2 regions of the Thermicanus aegyptius DSM 12793 genome follow, and region 2 is predicted to be linked to the other one. Evidence: riboswitches for the same ligand, from Rfam matches in the RefSeq annotation. Region 2 holds a riboswitch; the other holds the start of a gene.
The links. Region 2 has a riboswitch for cyclic di-GMP ahead of THEAE_RS21130 (sensor histidine kinase). Riboswitches for the same ligand answer to the same signal wherever they lie in the genome.
Positions count from the first base shown of each region.

Region 1 (3,761 bases), 820 kb from region 2:
TCTCCGTTCGGGTCACTTACCGTAAAGGAGATGGGAGGGCGTTTCTCCTTTTGCCACACGGTGGAATCCGGAGAAAAATTGCCGGGCGGATCGGGTGAATCATTGTAGGTGGGGCGGAGTAAATAAGGATCGGCAGAAGTTCCTGAACCGCTCGCCACTTCCAGCCCGTTCTGCAAAGTGACGGCGGGACGCACCCCATAGGAGGTGGTGCTCATCTTCTCCATCACCTTTCCGTCGGTACCTACATACCAAGCCTTCGATCCGTTTGAGGGGGTGGCGGTCCAGTAGGAGGAGGTCCCCTTAAGAACCAACGTGGAGGATAACGTCCCTTTCGGGGTATAGACCACCCCGCCCACGGTGTTGTCGTAGGCGTAGGTCGCTTCCGTCACCGTGACGATTTCATCCAGGGTGAGAAGGCTCTCTCCCGAAGGATCTACCAATGTGGTGGGGAACCCCCCCACAAAGGTATCCGCCGCGTTCTGGGCGGTGGACCAAGTATTCGCCGGAGGTATTCCCTCATAGAGAAGCCGTCTGGAACTCACGTCGAAGATCCGAAACTTCTCCCACTTTCCATCCGAGGTCTGAAGGGAAACATAATCGCCTACGGCGAGGGAGCCGAATGCCGTCCCTTGCGCCTCGGTTTTGGCCACCGATATGCCGTACATGGCGGCCAGGCTCACGGTAAGCAAGGCAACCAGCAGGCCTTTCCAAAAAATATTCAATTTCATTTTCTTCCTCCTATCCCTTCTTCCTATTGAAAAATGGATCCCATGAGAGCGATATTTCCCATGCAGAGGCTCATATCAACATCGCCACCTGCGATATAAGAATCGAACCGGGCGGATCTTCGGCAGAGTCTTCATGCTCCTCACCTCCTTTAAAGGACTCTGCCCGTTTCGCCAAAACCAAAGGCTTGTTGAAAATACGGATAGTTGGCTCGCCTTTGGTTTGTCGGAGAGAATATGAGCTTTGTAGGAAAAAGGGAGTCGTAGAAAGAAAAATGGTTTGCATTTGTACAGATATAGCATAGCACATCCATCTGAAGTATTATTCTAAATATTCCTTCTTTAGTTTAATTTTTGTTTGAAAGGTTCATCTTTTTTTTGTGAATTGAATCTTTGTTTTATGAATCGTTAAGCCTGTTAAAGGTTTATTAACCTCGGTAAGAAATCGATTGAACTGAGAATATAACGGTAAGATGCGGGCAAGCCTTCGGTAAGGTCTATCGGATCGATGAGAAATGAAGATGATCTATTTCCTCCTCGATGCATTAAATGATATAGCGGTGATTCCTATAGGCAGGCTCTCGCGCGAAAGAGAGCCTTTTTTGTCCCTTTGCGACATTTTTTTGAAAGAACCCAAAGATACCCTATGATATTCCATCGACCTAACGTATAATGAAGTAAAGCGATGATTCGACAAAGGCAAAATCATCGAAAGATGATGACGCAAAGCTACAGGGGCTAAGGTCTTGACGACGATGCCAGCCAGTTGCCGGTATAAGAGGGATGAAAACCTATCCGGCAGGATAGGTTTTTTCATCCATAACTCCCCTCAATGCATCAAGGGCAACCTGGAACCGATCGCCTGATTTCCGCTTAGAATCGTCGATTTTCGCCTTTTACATTTCGTTAAGGAGGGATTGTGAATGAGTAAAAAAGTGATGTCGGTGTTGTCGCTGTTTGTCGCGCTCTCTCTCATCCTCGCAAGTTCGATCTTTGCGGCTCCGTATGGGACAAGCACTCCGGCCAAAGGGGCGTTCTCCCTGGCGAACCCAATGGATGATGGGAAAAATAAGGGGGACGAAAGCGCATACCAGTCGAACACCGAAGAGGGAGATCAAGGAGAAATCGATCAAGAAGATCAGCCGGATCAAGAAAATGCCAACCAAGAGTTAAACCAATCGGATGATGGCAACTCCAATGATACGAATGGAACGGATAAGGAAAAAAAGAAGAAAAAAGAGAAGGAAGCGAATGAAAATGCCCGCCAGGGCCTCTTAAACGCCCTTACCCACCTGAAGGGAACTCCGGCCGAGAAAGTGATCTTAGACCTGCTCAATCTGGAAGATGTAGATTTGGAGGAATTGCTCAGCCAGCTCCAAGCATATCTTGGGGAAAATGGGCAAACGAGCGTTACGGAGGATACCTATGGAGAGAATGTTCAGACGCAAACCCGACTTCAACTTGAGGCGCTGACGAAAGAACAACTCTCTGCCTTCGCCGATGCGTTGGGAGCCAAATTGGAGCTGCAGGCACAAGTAAAAGAACAGACCAAATTGAAGAAACAGCTGCGGGAAATTTATGAGAAGATGGGCGAATCGAAGAAAGCGCGTGATGTCCAATTATCCGTCGTTCAAGAGGTGTATCAAAATCTGGACGAGTATGAAAAACTGGGAGAACTATACGAAAAATACAGAATAAAGGCGTGAAGGCCTTCGTCAACGGGGTACAACCCGCGTTCGAGGTTCCCCCCATCATTAAAGATGGCCGGACCCTCGTTCCGTTCCGCGCCATCGCTGAAGCCCTGGGCGCAGACGTGAAGTGGGATGCGGAGACGAGGACGGTCACGGTAAGTAAAGGGGATAAAACGGTTCAGCTTCCCATCGGAAGCAATGTGGCGCTCGTGAATGGACAAGAGATCTCTCTCGATGTGCCAGCGAGCATTATACAGGGACGAACCCTTGTCCCCGCCCGCTTCCTGGCCAATGCATTAGGCGCGAAGGTGGACTGGGTGCCGGTCGGCCAAATCGTGGTGATTAACGCATCACCCGACACCACCACGACCAAATAAGTCGGCAGCGTAAGATGAAAAGACTCTATCGCCAAAAAGCAGGTTCCCATGAGGGAGCTTGCTTTTTCTTTGCCCAACGGCCCAGGCTGCCCGTTCATTACCTGCATATGAAATGAGATTACGGAATCCGGTCATTCTCATCCAAACCAGTTCCTCAAATCCATCCCAACTCATACGCTTCCTTTCAGGTTTCATCGATCATGGGCAGGCCTTATTCGATTCATCGATCGCCTCCTTAAAAAAAAGAAGCCTTTCGGCTTCTTTCCATGAGGATGAGAGCAAGATTGCGCTTATTGTTTTTCTCCTAGATTCAATGCCCGGAGCAGGAAGACGACGGTCTCGGCACGGGTGGTTTTTCCGTTCGGGGCGAGCAGCCTATCGCCTCTCCCGTTCATGAGTCCGTTGGACCAGGTGGTGAAGAGGTAATCCTTCGCCCATCCCGGTATTTCCGCATGATCGGAGAATCTTGTGAGATCGCCTTCCGTGCCGGGAACAAGCTTCAGCGCACGAACGAGGATGGCCGCCATCTCACTGCGGGTGATGCTTCGATCCGGTCGGAAGGTGAGATCGGGATACCCTTCGATCCAGCCCGCCCCATAGGCACGGGTCAGAGCATCCTTTGTCCACTCGGGAATCTGATTCAGGTCCGTAAAGGGAAGTTCCTTCGATCCCTCCGGCAGGCAGAAGGCATTGGCCAACATGAGGACGAATTCCGCCCGGGTGATGGAGCGGTCCGGTTGGAATGTCCCGTCGGTATAGCCGGTAACGATTCCCTCCGCCGCCCCTTGGTTGATCTCTTTTTCAGCCCAATGTCCGGAGATATCGGTAAACTGGGGCGGCTTTTCCGGCTTCGTCCGGCAGCAGGCGCCCTGAGAGAGAATCTCGTCGGAATATGCAGGGCTCACATTTCCCGCACCATCCCGGAACCGGACATACACCTTTTTCAATCCCGGACCGGGAGGTAAGGT
Region 1 is NZ_KI783301.1:1,880,202-1,883,962, forward strand. It holds gene THEAE_RS0109980 (OmpL47-type beta-barrel domain-containing protein) at 1-728, opposite strand, end outside; cyclic di-GMP riboswitch class I at 1,414-1,499, shown strand; gene THEAE_RS0109995 (hypothetical protein) at 1,649-2,431, shown strand; gene THEAE_RS0110000 (copper amine oxidase N-terminal domain-containing protein) at 2,428-2,793, shown strand; gene THEAE_RS0110005 (Kelch repeat-containing protein) at 3,084-3,761, opposite strand, start outside.
Region 1: it holds a riboswitch for cyclic di-GMP, as region 2 does, so the genes downstream of both, THEAE_RS0109995 (hypothetical protein) here and THEAE_RS21130 (sensor histidine kinase) in region 2, are expected to answer to the same signal.

Region 2 (3,761 bases):
GGCTTCCGAATCCCCGGTCCGTCGCGATGGCGTTCGGTGCTTTCCCGAATCGGGCGATGTGTTTCTCCACGGCTGGTACCAGAAGATCATCCTCCGATGGATTCCCTTGGTACAGTTCATAGCCCGTGATCAAACCATCCTCATTTTCGTCGATCCACAGTTTGTAGCCGAATTCCACGGTTTTCGACAGCTTGCCTTTTTTGATCGGGCGAGCTTCCGGATCGAAGAAGCTGATTATCCGATCGGGAATGACCCGATTGCCGGCGACCACTTCTTGGGCTTGGGCGATCAGCTTGCGTGTCAGATCTATCGCATCACACAGCTTCGTCTTGAGTGCTTGAGCGGCCGCCTTGCTTTTTTCGCTTATGTTTTTCGCCACTTCCTGGGCTTGATCGCAGACGCTCTCCGAGATGTGGGTCGCTCTCTCGGTAATGGTATTGATTTCGTTCCAAGTTTGCCGAGTTCGACGGCGAAGCAGCTTGGCGATGGACAAAATTTCTTTTTGACCTCAGCGTGCGGTCTTGAAACCCTTGAACCGCTTGAGAAGCGACTTTACGAATCCGGTTGACCAACCGCGTGATAACGTTAACGCCATCCTAAGCAGGGGTCGCATCGGTGGGATGATGGACGTCAGATTCCACGACGGTGGTATCGATCCGAATCTTTCTGGTTTTCAGAAGTTCTTTCTCTTGCAGCTTTAGGAGCAAGGCTTCATTGAGTTGCTCGATCATGTCGTCACCATAGCGCTTACGGGCTTTGATCAGCGTACTGGCATCGGGCATGTTCGCATCGATGGCAATGCGGCAAAATCTTCCCCACGTGATGCTGTCGCCCACTTCTTTAACCAACGTCTCATATCCCAGGTTGTAGCGAAATTTGAGAACCATCAAACGCAGATACGTTTCTGCCGGAATGGTTGGCCGCCCACGCTGAGAAGGATGTTTTTCGATGAATGGCTTCATAAAGGCGGGATCATCCAACAAAGCATCGATTTTGGCAAGCTCCTCCGGTAAAGAACGGAACGGTTCCGGTAGAATCGCATCCCAGAGTGTGAGTTGATCTTCGCGAAGCTTTAACATTTCATTCACCTCAAACAGGATTTTCGAGGCGAATGTTGAATTCATGATACATAGGAATTCAGTCATTCACCTCGATAGGGGTTTGGTTGTCTGGACAATAACCTTTTCCCGGATCAAGGTGCTGAATTCCTTTTATTTGTTATTCGAAACCCCGGAATTTTTCAGGGGGCACCAGGTAAAAAATTTTCTATAATACTTATCGTTACGGTAACAATGTCAACCTACTATGAAACTATCTGGATGTACTATTTATCAATTTCATTTTTATGTTTCTTCATGGTAAAATAATCCTATAAAAATGTCGAACAAAATAGGAAAAATGGCAAACCTGTTCGAAAGACAGGGGCGCAAAGCCACGGGTCTAATGCATTGCTATCAATGCAATGATCGCCGGGTTACCCTATTGTAATGACAGCTAGGCACTACCTCTTGGGTACGTGTCTTTTTTGTCTTTATTTACAACTTAGGTTTGGCGTATGTACTGAATTCTTCGCCACACATCAGTACATTCTTTACAATTTCGCACCGAGGACTTCATCTAACTTCTTGGTACGATCCTTCTTCCACGACTTTAAGACGCTTGTTAATCATTGACAATCTTACGCATAAAAGTACACTGCGTTGTTAAGTATTGCCAGGTTTGCTCTGGGACACTGCTGCTTTTACGAGGTTTGCACTTCGTTCCCTTCTCAGAGTGCAGAATAGGTTTCATTCATTTCAACGATGCCTTCATAAAGCTGATAATCGTATTGTTCAGCGCTGCGAGCACCAGTAAAACAAGGTCATATACTACTTGATATCGCTTAGTATAGTTGTTGAAGGAATAAGACGTTTCGTGAAAGGGGGAAGGATGATGGTATGGTATTAGTTCTTATTGTATTATGGACGTTGGCTGCCATATTGCTCATTACCAATCCCAAATATGAAGCGGCCAGGTGGATCTCGCTTACGCTTTTTGTCGCCGGCGGCGGAGCACTTTCCCTAACCATTACGGAAAACATATTGCCGTATTTGCATCATTTTCAGATTGGCACAAACGCTTTGGAGCTGATCTTGTTCAAAATCCATTTGGCGGGTTCCTTTCTGAATCTGGTGGGAACCCCTTATTGTTTCCTGATGTTCGCGATTTGTTACTCTGAATTGTTTCGGGAGAGAATCAAAAAAGTCATCTCCTTCCTATTATTTTTACCGATTCCCGTCATGTTTTGGATCACTCCCTTTGCTCCGGACATTCAGCCGGATTACCGGATGTATTTCGTTTGGTGCGTTCCATATTTCATCATCGGAACGCTTCTTTTGCTGTACAGTACGAGAATCGAAAAAAACGGTTGGTTCAGGCGGGACCGAATGCATACGAATATTTTGGTGATTCCGCCCGTGGTGTTTCAGGCGACAGCCCTCTATACGACGGAGGCTTTCTTTCCCGGGTGGCCCGAAATCTGGAGATATGCGCCCGTGGTGATCGGAGTGATGTTTTTCACTTTTTTGCTGTTGTCCAAGCATGGCATTCTCGGTGTCCGCTTTCGGTTTGAAAAAAACAGTTTGCATCATGCTCTTCGGGCGACAACAGCGGGAACGTCCATCATCAACCATGCAATAAAAAATGAGATGGGGAAGATTAAAATCATGGCAGAACTGATTCAATCCGCTGCCGCAGCCAACCACCAAACGGAAATCCAGCAATATGGCCGCGCCATTTTGGATTCTTCGGAACATTTGCTTACGTTGGTTTCCCGCATTCAAAGCCAACTTCGGGACGACGAAGTGAAAAAACGATGGTGCAACCTGGAAGACATCATCCAAATGAGCCTGTCGCATATCCGGCCTTATTTGGAACAGAAACAATTTCAGGTAATCGTAGATTCGACGGGAAACACTTCGGTGTTTTGTGACGAAGTGTTGATCCGGGAAGTATTGAAAAATCTTTTCACCAACGCGATGGAGGCGATGGAAGAAAGGGGGAGGCTGTACCTTTCTCTTTATGAGACGCAAAAACACGTCATTGTGGAAGTCATGGACAACGGGGTAGGTATTTCACCGGAAGATTTGCCGCATGTGATGGAACCGTTTTATTCGACCAAGAAGGAATCCGGAAATTTTGGATTGGGATTGTCATTTTGCTACAACGTCATGCAAAAACATGAGGGGTTTATTGAGGTTGAAAGTGTTTTAAACGAAGGCACGACGGTGACGCTCTTTTTTCCAAAGCCGAAAAACAGGTCTAATCCCGAGTGTTGAATAGGAGGTGAACGGGTTTGGAGAAAATCAGAATTTTGCTCGTGGAGGATGATCCGGTGTGGCAACACGCTTTGGCCGCGTATTTGGGGAAACAACCGGATTTTTGTCTGGTGCATGCCGCGGCAACCAAGGAAGAAGCCCTTTCGATCTTCCAACAGACGGAAGTGGATGTCGTTCTTATAGATATCGTGCTGACTCCCGGAAAGTACGACGGGCTGGATGCGGCTTTGGACATGTTGCGACAAAAACCGGCTGTCAAAATGATGATGCTGACTTCCGTGGAAGAAAGTGAAGTGATTCTGGATGCCTTCACCGCCGGGGCCGTCAATTATATCCCAAAGACGAAATATGAAAAACTTCCGGAAGCGATCCGTCAGGCCCATCAAAACGTGACGGTGATCCCGGAAGAAGTGGCGGGCGTGATCCTGGGGGAATTGCACCGGC
Region 2 is NZ_KI783301.1:2,698,309-2,702,069, reverse strand. It holds partial or broken gene THEAE_RS22200 (ISNCY family transposase) at 1-1,079, opposite strand, end outside; cyclic di-GMP riboswitch class I at 1,391-1,482, shown strand; gene THEAE_RS21130 (sensor histidine kinase) at 1,938-3,317, shown strand; gene THEAE_RS0114280 (response regulator transcription factor) at 3,335-3,761, shown strand, end outside.